DNA from 3 places in the Shinella oryzae genome. Region 1 is predicted to be linked to each of the others. Evidence: riboswitches for the same ligand, from Rfam matches in the RefSeq annotation. Region 1 holds a riboswitch; each other region holds the start of a gene.
What was found. A riboswitch is a leader RNA that binds a small molecule or an ion and turns the genes downstream of it on or off. The one in region 1 is predicted to bind cobalamin.
Positions count from the first base shown of each region.

Region 2: another riboswitch for cobalamin. It lies ahead of K6301_RS08600 (CbtB domain-containing protein); the one in region 1 lies ahead of nrdH (glutaredoxin-like protein NrdH).
Region 3: another riboswitch for cobalamin. It lies ahead of bluB (5,6-dimethylbenzimidazole synthase); the one in region 1 lies ahead of nrdH (glutaredoxin-like protein NrdH).

Region 1 is NZ_CP081987.1:647,138-651,344, reverse strand. Features, by position in the region: gene nrdE (class 1b ribonucleoside-diphosphate reductase subunit alpha) at 1-1,452, opposite strand, end outside; gene nrdI (class Ib ribonucleoside-diphosphate reductase assembly flavoprotein NrdI) at 1,449-1,847, opposite strand; gene nrdH (glutaredoxin-like protein NrdH) at 1,856-2,077, opposite strand; cobalamin riboswitch at 2,328-2,544, opposite strand; gene K6301_RS03165 (aromatic ring-hydroxylating oxygenase subunit alpha) at 2,754-3,980, opposite strand; gene K6301_RS03160 (O-antigen ligase family protein) at 4,145-4,207, opposite strand, start outside.
Region 2 is NZ_CP081987.1:1,732,302-1,736,508, forward strand. Features, by position in the region: gene cobW (cobalamin biosynthesis protein CobW) at 1-336, opposite strand, end outside; gene cobU (bifunctional adenosylcobinamide kinase/adenosylcobinamide-phosphate guanylyltransferase) at 340-864, opposite strand; gene K6301_RS08595 (CbtA family protein) at 866-1,654, opposite strand; gene K6301_RS08600 (CbtB domain-containing protein) at 1,667-1,843, opposite strand; cobalamin riboswitch at 1,891-2,256, opposite strand; gene K6301_RS08605 (peptidoglycan-binding domain-containing protein) at 2,335-3,966, opposite strand; gene K6301_RS08610 (cobyric acid synthase) at 4,120-4,207, opposite strand, start outside.
Region 3 is NZ_CP081987.1:1,610,742-1,614,948, forward strand. Features, by position in the region: gene K6301_RS08000 (ABC-F family ATP-binding cassette domain-containing protein) at 1-77, opposite strand, end outside; gene K6301_RS08005 (DUF2865 domain-containing protein) at 337-1,425, shown strand; gene bluB (5,6-dimethylbenzimidazole synthase) at 1,418-2,104, opposite strand; cobalamin riboswitch at 2,150-2,364, opposite strand; gene K6301_RS08015 (NYN domain-containing protein) at 2,414-3,157, opposite strand; gene K6301_RS08020 (NAD+ synthase) at 3,289-4,207, opposite strand, start outside.

The DNA of each region.
Region 1 (4,207 bases):
GATGCGCTCGCGGGCAAGATAGCCGTGCAGGTTCATCTGGCCGAGCCCGATGGCGTGGCTGTCGTCGTTGCCCTTCTCCACGGAGGGGACGGAGGAGATGTGGCTCATCTCAGAAACGGCCGTGAGCGCACGGATAGACGTCTCGATGGTCCGTCCGAAATCCGGCGAATCCATCGCGGCCGCGATGTTGAGCGAGCCGAGATTGCAGGAGATATCCTTGCCCATCTTCGCATAGGAAAGATCGGCGTTGAACGCGCTCGGTTCGCTGACCTGCAGGATTTCCGAGCAGAGATTGCTCATGGAGATGCGGCCCGCGATCGGGTTCGCGCGGTTCACCGTGTCCTCGAACATGATGTAGGGATAGCCGCTTTCGAACTGGATCTCGGCGATGATCTGGAAGAAATCGCGCGCCTTGATCTTCTTCTTCCTGATGCGGCTGTCCTCGACCATCTCGCGGTATTTTTCGGTGACAGAAATCTCGGAGAAGGCGACGCCGTAGACGCGTTCCACGTCATGCGGCGAGAACAGGTACATGTCCTCGTTGTTCTTCGCCAGCTCGAAGGTGATGTCGGGAATGACGACGCCGAGCGACAGGGTCTTGATGCGGATCTTCTCATCCGCATTCTCGCGCTTGGTATCGAGGAAGCGCATGATATCGGGGTGATGAGCGTTGAGATAAACGGCGCCCGCCCCCTGCCGCGCGCCGAGTTGGTTGGCGTAGGAGAAACTATCCTCCAGCAGCTTCATGACCGGGATGACGCCGGAGGACTGGTTCTCGATCTGCTTGATCGGCGCGCCCATCTCGCGAAGGTTGGTGAGCGACAGCGCCACCCCGCCGCCGCGCTTGGAAAGCTGGAGCGCCGAGTTGATCGCGCGGCCGATGCTTTCCATGTTGTCCTCGATGCGCAGCAGGAAGCACGAGACGAGCTCGCCGCGCTGCTTCTTGCCGGCATTGAGGAAGGTCGGCGTCGCCGGCTGGAAGCGGCCGGAGATGATCTCGTCGACGAGATCGCGGGCAAGCTGCTCGTTGCCGCGGGCCAGCGCCAGCGCCACCATGCAGACGCGGTCCTCGTAGCGCTCCAGGTACCGTTTTCCGTCGAAGGTCTTCAGCGTGTAGGAGGTGTAGTACTTGAAGGCCCCCAGGAAAGTCGGGAAGCGGAACTTCCTGTCATAGGCGTGGTCGAAGAGGTCGCGCACGAAATTGAAGGAATACTGGTCGAGCACCTCCTGCTCGTAATAGCCCTCCGTCACCAGATAATCGAGCTTCTCCCGCAGGTTATGGAAGAACACCGTGTTCTGGTTGACGTGCTGGAGGAAATATTGCTTGGCCGCCTGCCGGTCCTTGTCGAGCTGGATCTTACCCTCTTCGTCGTAGAGGTTCAGCATGGCGTTGAGCGCGTGATAATCCAGCGCCGTGATTTCCGGCACCTTTGCCGGCTTGTCTATCGTCATCGTGTCCAAAATCGTTCCAGCCCTTGTCTGACGTTGTCGACATCCTCATCCGTTCCGAGCAGTTCGAAACGATAGAGGTACGGCACGGCGCATTTTGCGGAGACGATGTTGCCCGCAAGAGCATATCCGGTGCCGAAATTGGTGTTCCCGGCCGCGATGACACCGCGGATCAGGTTTCGATTGTGCGGGTCGTTCAGGAAGCGGATCACCGGCTTCGGCACCGCCCCCTTTTCCCCGCCACCGCCATAGGTCGGCGAGACCAGCACGAAGGGCGCCTGCGCCGGCGGCGGCTCGTCCCTCGCATCCACCGGCAGGCGGACGGCCGCGACGCCGAGTTTTTCGACGAAGCGGCGGGTGTTCTCCGACCGGCTTGAAAAATAGACGAGCCCGCTCATCGGCCCGCTCAGGCGAGCGCGCTGATCATGTCCGGGCGGAAACCGGCCCAATGCCGCTCGCCCGCGATGACGACGGGAACCTGGCGATAGCCGAGACCCTGCACCAGCGCGAAGGCATCGGCATCCTCGGAGACGTCGACGACCCTATAATCGATGCCCTGGCGATCAAGCGCGCGCGTGGTCGCGGTGCACTGGACGCAGGCGGGCTTGGAATAGACTGTTATGGACATGGTTTTCCTCGTTTTCGATCAGGCATGGGGAAGCGACCGGCCATCCGCCGATGACCGTTCGAAACAGTGCAGAGAAATAAGCGACCGCCCGCGGGACGACCGGTCAGGGGCGTCCGCCTAAACGCGCGGAGAGACTGTAAACAAGATCGACATGGCTTCACCCCGAGAGACAGTTTCAGCAGGGTGCACAGGGAGACGCGGGGGCGAGATCATTCGCGACCCGTCGCTCGCCATCCGGACACCCCGCCCGTGGACGTTCATGCGCGAGGCAGGTCTCCTGGCTCACGGGTCGACACGGTCATCCGTCTTCCCAAGGCATTGGCGCCTCAGTGACATCATCGGATGAACGCTCACCGCTTACAGTTGCGGGGGCAGCCCCGGATAATGCGGCCATCATGGCCGCCCCGGGTTCCCATCTTAGCCATCGACACTTTCGAATCGAAGGAACCTCGAACACAAGATATAGTAGACGAGGTAAAAAATGCGTCAACAGCTATGATCGGTTATCCAGTAATTCGTCGAGCTGTTGGGCGCGCGAAATGGTGCCCTGCATCGGAAATCGTCGCGCGCGACCTACATAGCGACGTCGCGCGCCGGCAGCGCGTCGATTGCCGTTATGATGCCGGGCATCCCGCGAAGGGAGCGATGGCCCGGACATTCCGAGCCGAGAGAACGATTACGGACGGCTGATCTCGTCCAGGTACCACTCGATGTAGCGCAGCTCGTTCTGCTCCATCGGCGCGATCGGTCCGGGCACGAAGTAGTGCGACTGCACGCCGCGTGCGGTGTGCTCGATGATCGCCTTGTCCTCTTCCGTCGTGACCTTCCACAGCCAGGTGAGCTTGGCGAGGTCGTAATCCCTACCCTCTTCCGCCTTGCCGTCGACGAGCCAGATCAGCTCCATCTCGCAGCTTTCCGCGGATTTCGGAATGAAGCGGTAGATCATGCCGTGATCGGGATAGCAGACGAGGAACGTGGTGCCGCCGAGATGGATGGAGGTGACGCCGCCATCGAAATCGGTGAAGCGGCCCATCAGCGGCGCGACCGCCTTGCCGTCCTCGCTGCCGCTCTGCACGCCGTCATACAGCGCATAACGGAAGGCGTGGATCGCCTCGCGGCCCTCGCGCGACGTCTGCCAGTGATTGCCCGAGCCGACCTCGATGCCGAGCGCGCAGGTGCGTGCCTCCATCGCCTCGTTCAGCGCCTCGATCATGTGCAAAGGCTGTTCCAGCGCATGGGTCTGCGAATATTCCGGATGCGCCGGGCCGCAATGATAACATTCGACATAGTTTTCGACGGCGAGCTTCCAGTTCGCCGCCACCGGATAGGTCTCGCGGTGCGCCACCTTCGCGCTCGCCCAGCCATATTGCCCGCAGGTGGCATGCAGCAGGTTCTCGACCTCGGAAAAATCGAGCGGCTGTTCGGCAAAGGAAATGAAGATCAGCCCTTCGACCACGCGGACGTTGAGCGTCTTCAGGCCATGATCCTCACGCCTGAAATCCTTCGGCATCAGCCGCGCGGCCTTGAGGCTGCCGTCGTTGCCATAGGTCCAGGCGTGGTAGGGACAGACGAAAACGCGCGCATTGCCCTTCTGTTTCGTGCAGACCTCAGCCCCGCGATGGCGACAGACGTTCAGCACCGCATGGACGCTGCCATCCGCCGCACGCGTGACGATCACCTGCTCGGTATCGATGCGGAAGACCTCGAAATCGTTGACGTTCGGGATCACGCTCTCATGCGCGATACAGTGCCAGTGCCGGCGGAACACCCGCTCCATGTCGCGCCGGTAAATGTCTGCATCCTGATAAAACGCCCGCGCCAGCCCATGCCCCGCCCGATGCCCCGCGACGAGACCATCGATGCGATCGCCAACACCATCGATTACAGCTTCAAGAGCACTCATCCCGCACACGACCCTCAATGACAATTTGACGCCAAGTATTCCGGGGTGCCGGACGACCGGCAAGATGCCGGAGAGAGGGGAATTAATCGAGTAGGTCGATTAGGGGGGCCACCTTTCCGGCTTGCGCAGGGAGCCGTAATCCGGTGGGTTTGCCGAGACGCGGGCTAAATCTTGACAGACAAACGCTCGAGGTCCTCACGTCGCATCCAATCTTCCTGCGCGAGACT
Region 2 (4,207 bases), 1.1 Mb from region 1:
GACGAGCGGCTGCGGCAGCGCGAGACCAGAAGTCTCGATGACGATATGGTCCGGGCGGTTCTCCCGCTCCAGCAGCTTCGACATGGTGGGGATGAAGTCGTCGGCCACGGTGCAGCAGATGCAGCCATTGGTGAGCTCGATGATATCGTCCTCGGTGCAGGCCTCCGCGCCGCAGCCCTTCAGCACGTCGCCGTCGACGCCGAGATCGCCGAACTCGTTGATGATGAGCGCGATGCGCTTGCCGCCGGCATTCTGCAGGAGGTTGCGGATCATCGTCGTCTTGCCGGCCCCGAGAAAGCCGGTGATAACGGTGGCGGGGATCTTCTGTTGCAGCATGGCTCAACCCTTCATTTTCAGCGGCAGTCCGGCCGCAACGAAATACACTTCCGGTACGAGCGCCGCCACCTGCTGGTGGAGCCGCCCGGCATGGTCGCGAAAGTCGCGCGCCATGCGGTTTTCAGGTACGATGCCCAGGCCGACCTCGTTCGAAACGAAGACCAAACGGCCCGGCGCCTGTGCGATGGCCGACAGGAGGCCGGCGCATTCCTGCGCGATGTCGCGTTCCTCCAGCATCAGATTGGCGAGCCAGAGGGTCAGGCAATCGACGAGGACCGCACGATCAGCCCGCGCGACATCGGCGATCCGGGCCGCGAGCGCAAGCGGTTCCTCATGCGTTTCCCAGCCGTCGCCGCGGTCTTCCCGGTGCCTGGCGATGCGTTCACGCATCTCGTCATCCCAGGCGCGGCCGGTGGCGATATAATGACGCGAAAGGCCGGTCTCGGCGACCAGCCTTTCGGCAAAAGTGGATTTTCCGGAACGCGCACCGCCCAGAACCAGGACGGCTCCGGGCGATGTCAGCGTCATATCAGGCAGCCTTGGCGATCTTTTCGTTGGCAAAGCCAAGCGAAAGGCCGAGCACGATCCAGAAGAACAGCGTCGTGGCAAGGGCCGCGACGGCGAACTCCGCACCGAGAACGGCCGGAACGGCGCTGGAAATGTCCGACGGCTGCGGCGCGCCATAGACCTGCGGCGCGGCAATCAGCACCACGCCGGCGATCTTGGCCACGATGCCCGGCCTGAGGAACAGCAGGTAGAGCCCCGCCGCCGACAGCACGACCGCCGCAACCCACCAGATCTGACGCTGCGTCAGGTCCGCGGCCGGGAAACCCGGCAGTTCCGGCGGCAGGCCGATGGCCGGCAGCATATGCACGGCAAGCCAGCCGGCAGCGCCCCACAGCGCCCCGTTGGCGACCGTGATCGGATGGCCGGAGACAAGGCTGAAACCGGCAAGCAGCAGCGCGAAGCCTGCTCCCGTCACGAGGTTGGCCAGCAGCGTGCCGGAGAACCGGCTCATGCCGAACATGATGCCACCCTCTTCATGGCCTTCGGCGTCGTGAGCGTAGGCAACGGAGACGGGCGACAGGTAAGCTGCGACGTTGAGGATGACGGCGCCCAAGGACGAATGCTCATGCGTCGCGGCAGCGCCATCGGCGGACGGCGTGGTGCCTTCGGTGGCGGGTGCCGCCTCATCGCCGCCTTCGAATTCTTCGGCGTGAAGGATGAGCGGCACGACGCGGGCCTCCTGGGCGGCCGTCATCAGGACGCCAGAGAAGAGCCCGGCCACCAGGGCGGCCAGGAGATAACGAACGATCATATCGGAAACTCCTTAGTGGCAGGGAAAGCCGTAGGAGTGACGCGTATCGTGCGCGGTGTCGTGCAGCACGGCCGAATTCGCAAGGCCGGCGCCGAAGACGAGGAACCCGCCGAGCAGCAGCGCGAGAACGCCGGCGACAAGGCGATCGCTCGCGGAAAGCGTGATAGAAGACGTATTGGAAACAGCCATGACAACCTCCGTGCAGGCATCGGGGAAGCCCCTCCCCAGGTCGGGCGATATGCCCTCATTGGCTGGCAGGTCTCCTGGCTCGCAGCGTCCGGCGCATCAGCGCCTTCGGGCCGCCCTCACCTTCCCAGGTCTTTTCGCATCACGCAGGCGGACGATTCGTAGAAGAAGAGGCGTCCAGCCCCGGTTATCGTGATGCCACCCAGTGGCTTTTCCGGTCGGTGTTCCTTTCGCGCTTCAAGGACAACATTGCCCTCTTACCCGCGAAATTCCTCCCTCCGGATGGGCGTCCCTCGCTACTCTACAGTCGCGGGGTCGGCCGTGATTGCAGCGCCCTGATTGGGTCCGCCGCGTCACATTCCCATTTACTCACCGGTCCGTTTCCGGACCAGAGAACCATCCAATAGTCGGATGATTATGCCGCCGGCCGCCACAAGTCAATCGACAGCCAGCGGCATGGCCTGTGCCGAAAACGCCGGCCGGCCGTCGCAAACTCAATAGCCGGGGATGATCACCACGCCGCCGCGCCGGCGGTAGTAGCCGTCATCGCTGTAGTAAGGACCATCGTAATAGCCGTCGACCGGGCCCTCGAGCACATCGTATTCGCGCTGGTAGCGGCGCTCGCGGCTGGCCTGGCGTGCCTCGGCAAACTGCGCGGCCTGGCGCAGGGCGGCGAACTGCCGGCGTGAAAGATAGCCATCGGCGCGGTAGCCGGACGCACCCTGCCATGCGGCGATCGCCGCGCGGGTGCGCGGGCCGAAGACGCCATCGGCGCCATAGGTGCTGTAGCCCAGCGCGCTCAGCCAGCGCTGCGCCTGAATCCGCGTCGAGCGCTCCATATAGGCCTCACGCGGATCGACGACGGGGCGCTCCTCGACCAGGCGCTCGGTTTCCGCCTTCTGCGTCGGCGTGGTCGCGAGGGCAGCCATCCGCTCGCGCGCATCCGATGCATACCGGCCGCGCGGATAGGCGTCGAGATAGGCCTGGAACGCCTGCCGAGAGCCGGATACCACCGCCTTCTGGAACGTGTCTTCCTCGCGCTTGGCCGCAGCGAGCCTGTCGGCTTCCGCGTTGTCGTTCGTTGCCGTTGCCGGGCCGCTGGTGGTGGCGCGCTTCTGGGCGGCCTCGGCCTCCTCGGCACGCTTCCTGGCCTCGGCGGCAAGGCGAGAGGCTTCGGCGGCCTTGGCCTCGGCTTCCGCCGCAGCCTTGGCGGCCTCCGCCTTCAGGCGCTCCAGCTCGCGCGTCTTTTCCTCGGCCAGCTTGCGGGCGGCTGCCGCCTCCTGCTCCAGCCGGGTCTTTTCGGCAGCCGCGGCTTTTTCCGCTTCCAGCCGCTTGGCTTCTTCGGCACGGGCGGCCGCGGCTTCGGCAGCGCGGGCATTCGCCTCGGCCTCGGCGCGGGCCTTCTGGGCCGCGGCGGCCTCGTCGGCCTTGCGGCGCTCTGCCTCGGCCTGCACGCGCGCCGCCTCGTCCGCCCTGGCCTTTTCGGCAGCAGCGGCGGCTTCCTTCTTCACACGCTCGGCTTCGGCAGCCTTCTCGGCCGCCAGCCTGCGTTCATCCGCCGCCTTCCGGTCCGCCTGGAGGCGGGCGGCTTCCTCTGCCCGCGCCTTTTCAGCGGCTGCGGCTTCGGCCTTCGCCTTTTCCTCGGCGGCGGCCTTTTCGGACGCAAGCTTGCTGGCTGCGGCAGCGGCCGCCTCGGCCTTCGCCGCTTCGGCTTTCGCCTTCTCGGCCTCGGCGGCCTTGCTGGCGTCCTCCGCCTTGGCCTTCTCCGCATCGGCGACGCGCTTGGCCTCCTCGGCGGCCTTCGCCTCATCGGCCTTGGCCTTGGCGGCGGCATCGTCGGACGCCGTCGTGGCCGGCTTCGCGTTGCCCGCGGCCTTCAATTCGGCGATGCGCAGACGCGCCATCGAGGCGAACGTGCCGTTGGGATACTGTTTCAGGTAGTTTTCAAACTGCGTGACATCGCTGCCGGAGGAGGCTTTCTGCCAGAAGGCGAATTCTTCCTCCCAACGCTTGCCGGCATTGGTGGTTTCCTTAGCCGTCTGGGCGAAGGCAGCCACCGGAAAACCGGCGAGCGACAGCCCGACAAGGCCCACCAGAACAGATCGAGCAAGAGGTCCAGAACCCATCAAATCACCCTTTCGGATCGCACAACGGCGTCGGCACCCGCAGAGCGGGCATGATAGTGTCCCTCCTTGCACCGAAATCAGGCGCAACTTTGGTGCGGCCGCGACCGGCAGTGGAGAAACCCGATGTCTGAACGTTTCAGGCCGGCGGTTTAATCAGCGGGTGCCCATAAGGCTGTCGAGCCAGCGCGGATCCAGCACGGCTGCAAGCTCGGCCGCCACGCCGTCGAGTGCCGCATCGACG
Region 3 (4,207 bases), 960 kb from region 1:
AGGTCGAGATCGGAAAGAAGCGTGTGCCCGTCAGGCGTGGACCACGAGATTTTGGAAAGCGTGATGGAATGCGGCATGGATGCGGATATCCCCGATGACAAAACGAAGTCGATTTGCGGTCGGGTTGAAATCCATGAAGCACCATCCGGTCGGTATTGACCATGGCCGCAATCTAGGGGCTGACCAAGGCGGTTGCAAGGCAGGCGGGTATCGAGGCCGTTAATCACGAATGCCTGTCGGCGTTGCACTTGCCCCGGCGCGCCCTATGATAAGTGAACGAAAGCCGGTTTTCGCCGGCCGTTTCGACATGCTCGAAGATCGATAGGGATCGATACCGTGAAGGGACGCAGTCGCTTCCTGTTTGCCGTCGCAACCGGCCTGTCGCTTCTTTTATCCGGCGGCACGGCGCTGGCCGACGTGTGCCAGCGCCTGAAAACGGAATTGGCGAGCCTGCCCAAGGTCGTGGTCGATACCGCGAACGCGCGCAAATACGCTTCCGCCATCGCCCGCCAGAACATCCAGCTGCGGCAGGCCAAAAGCGACCAGCGCCGCCTGCGCTGCTCCGGCGGCAGCATCATCGTGATCGGCGGCGCCAATGCCGATGCCTGCGCCACGCTCGCCACCGTCATCGGCAAGATGGAGCAGAACCTCCAGATCCTCGACAGCAAGCGGCGCGACCTGTCGGGTGGCGGCACGTCGAAAGCCAGGCGCAACCAGTTGCTCTCCAGGCTTGAGGCCGAGGGCTGCAACGACGCGAAGGTGACGCCGGTTGCCGCGACCGAGCGCCTGCGCTCGCTCGACGACACGCGCACCCTGCCGCTGGGAACGACGCCCGAAGGCAGCGACCGGCTGCAATTGCGCTCGCTGGGCGGCAATGCCGGCCACGGGAACCTGCGCACCGTCTGTGTGCGCACCTGCGACGGCGGCTTCTTCCCGATCTCCTCCAACGCTTCGCCGATGGATTTCCGCCGCGACCAGCAGGTCTGCGCCATGATGTGCCCGCAGACCGAGACGGAACTGTTCTACCAGGCGATGGGCCGCGGGCAGGAAACCGAGCAGATGACCTCCACGGTCACCGGCCGCGCCTATGTCGAATTGCAGAACGCCTTCGCCTACCGCACGCGCGATCTCTCCAAGCCCGGCGCCTGCGGCTGCAACCTTACGGCCTACTATCAGGAGATGATCAAGCGCGAAAAGGCGGCCCGCGGGGAGACGACGACGGAAACGGCGCCCGATGGCGGGGCCGGCTCCGTGACCACGATCCACGCGCTGCCCCGCAAGGAAGAGGCAAAGGTTCCGGTCAAGGCCGCCGAGCGTGAGTACGATCCGTCCAAGCACAAGGTGCGCACGGTCGGCCCGGCCTTCCTGCCGGAAAACGAATCCGCGATCGACCTCGGCCGTCCGGCCGATGCCGACGTCAACTGACGTCCGGCCAGCGCTCCTCGAAGACCAGTTCCTCCAGCGGCAGGCGCTGCCGCCAGCCCTTCACGGCCAGCTCCGGTTCGCCATAGAGCTGGTCGACGAAACCGACGCACAGCCAGGCGACGATCTCGATATGGTCAGGAATGCCGAGGATGGCGCGGATATCGCTGTCGTGGAAGATGCTGACCCAGCCGACGCCCACCCCTTCCGCCCGCGCCGCAAGCCAGAGGTTCTGCACGGCACAGACGGTGGAATAGACATCCATGCGCGGATTGTGCGTTCGCCCCAGCACGACGGACCCTGCCCGTGTCGGATCGCAGGTCACGCAGATAGACAGCGGCGCCTTCAGGATGCCTTCGAGCTTCAGCGCGCGATAGCGTGCCTGCCGTTCGCCGGAAAACATCGCCTCCGCCTCGGCATTGGCTTTCAGGAAGGCCGCATGCACCGCCTGACGGGTGGGCAGGTTGCGCACGAGAAGGAAGTTCCACGGCTGCATGAAACCGACCGACGGCGCATTGTGCGCCGCCTGCAACAGCCTGCGGACCAGATCGTCCGGCAAGGGATCGGGCAGGAACTGGTCGCGCACGTCGCGGCGTGTTTCGATGGCGCGGTAGACGGCCTGCCTCTCCTCACACGGAAAGGCGTCCGCCCGGACCAGAGGGTCCCACGGTTCGGTTCGCATCGTCATCTCCCCAACAATGCGCAAAACCTGCCGCCGTCCGCGCGGTTCGGTCCATCTCGCCAGGCCGGTCTTCTGACTTCGGTTCACACGGCCCCGCCCTGCCTTCCCGGTTGAACAACCAGTGGCAAAACCCTGAATCGATTCAAGGTTTTAAGGACAAGCCATCCCCGTCACAGCGTTGGGCACGTACCGGACCTGGGTTTCCCCGCACCGGTTTCCCGATTCTCCCGCAAGCGGGCACCTGACGGCCGGATTGTGCACGGCACGGCTCAACGATCAAGCCCGCGGCCGCAAAACGGCCTTATCGCCTCAACCGTTATCGACCACTTTCTTGAGGGGCTGTGCCTTCAAACGCGCCTTGCGGTTCTTGTCGGTGAGTTCGACGTCGGAAAAGGCCAGCAGCTTGTAGAATTGGTTGTGGCCGTAAGACTTAAGATCGAAGTTTGGTTGACACGCTTGCAAAGTCTTCATGAGGTCCGGCAGCGCAACCCATGGACCATCCAACGGCGGCGCTTCGACGAAAATGCGTTGCAGGAGTTCTCCCTTTAACGCCCGCCGAACAGCCGGTGCCTGCTTTGCGACAGGCTTTTCGCCGGCTTTCACCGACACTGAACTGGCATTGGCTTTCACTGCATCGACGATCCTGAAAACATCAAACGCCGCCTGAAAGCGGCTTGAAGCTTTCGAGCACGCCATGCCAACGGCGATCTTGCCAGCGCGCCGAATTCGCATTGCCAATTGCGTGAAGTCGCTATCGGCAGTGGCGAGGCAGAACACATCCACTTCTCCCGAATGAAGTTCGTCCATGGCATCGATCACCATGGCGATATCAGCACCGTTCTTGCGGTTTGCACCGGCCACGGTTTGCCGGGTCGTGAGGGCATGAAGTGCGGCGGCATCCAGCCAAGGCTTGAGGGATGGATTCGAGAAGTCACCGTAGATGCGGCGATCAAGCAGCAGGCCGTGCCTTGTCGCCTCTTCAATGAGTTTACCAGCGACACCTGAAGGCACGTTCTCTGCATCGACGAAAAGGACAGCCCCGCGTTGCGTCATACCCACTCCCCTTGAGAAGGAATGCATATTAGCATCGCCCACTCCGCCTGCAATCAGAGAGGTTACTTTTCGATTTCACAGGTTAACGCACAACTACCAGGCGCAGAAAGATAGCCAGCACCCCGCGCCCCTTACCCCCGGTCGCGGAAGCGGTTGGTGATGGGGTAGCGGCGGTCGCGGCCGAAGTTCTTGCGGGTGATCTTCACGCCGGGCGCCGACTGGCGGCGCTTGTATTCGGCGATGTAGAGCAGGTGTTCGATCCGGTGGACGGTCGCCGCGTCGTGGCCGCGCGCCACGATCTCCTCCGTGCCCATCTCCAGCTCGACGAGGCATTCGAGGATGTCGTCGAGCACCGGATAGGGCGGCAGGGAATCCTGGTCGGTCTGGTTTGGCCGCAGTTCGGCGGACGGCGCCTTGTCGATGATGTTGTGCGGGATCACCTCGCCCGTCGGGCCCAGCGCGCCGGGCGGCACATGCTGGTTGCGCCAGCGCGACAGCGCGTAGACCTGCATCTTGTAGAGGTCCTTGATCGGGTTGAACCCGCCGTTCATGTCGCCGTAGAGCGTGGCATAGCCGACCGACATTTCCGACTTGTTGCCCGTCGTGACAACCATCGAGCCGAACTTGTTGGAAATCGCCATCAGGATCGTGCCGCGCGTGCGGCTCTGCAGGTTTTCCTCGGTGATGCCTTCTTCCGTGCCCTCGAAGGTCTCCGACAGTGCGGAAAGGAAGCCGGTCACGGGCGCCTCGATCGGCACAATGTCGTAACGGCAGCCCAGCGCCTTCGCGCAATCGGCGGCGTCCTTGAGCGAATCCTCCGACGTGTAGCGGTAGGGCAGCATCACGCAGCGCACGCGCTCCTCGCCCAGCGCATCGACGGCGATGGCCGCGCAGATCGCGGAGTCGATGCCGCCGGACAGGCCGAGCACGACGTTCTTGAAGCCGTTCTTGTTGACGTAGTCGCGGAAGCCGAGCAGGCAGGCACGGTAATCCGCTTCCTCGCGCTCGGGAATTTGCGACATCGGGCCGCTGTCGCAGGCCCAGCCGTCG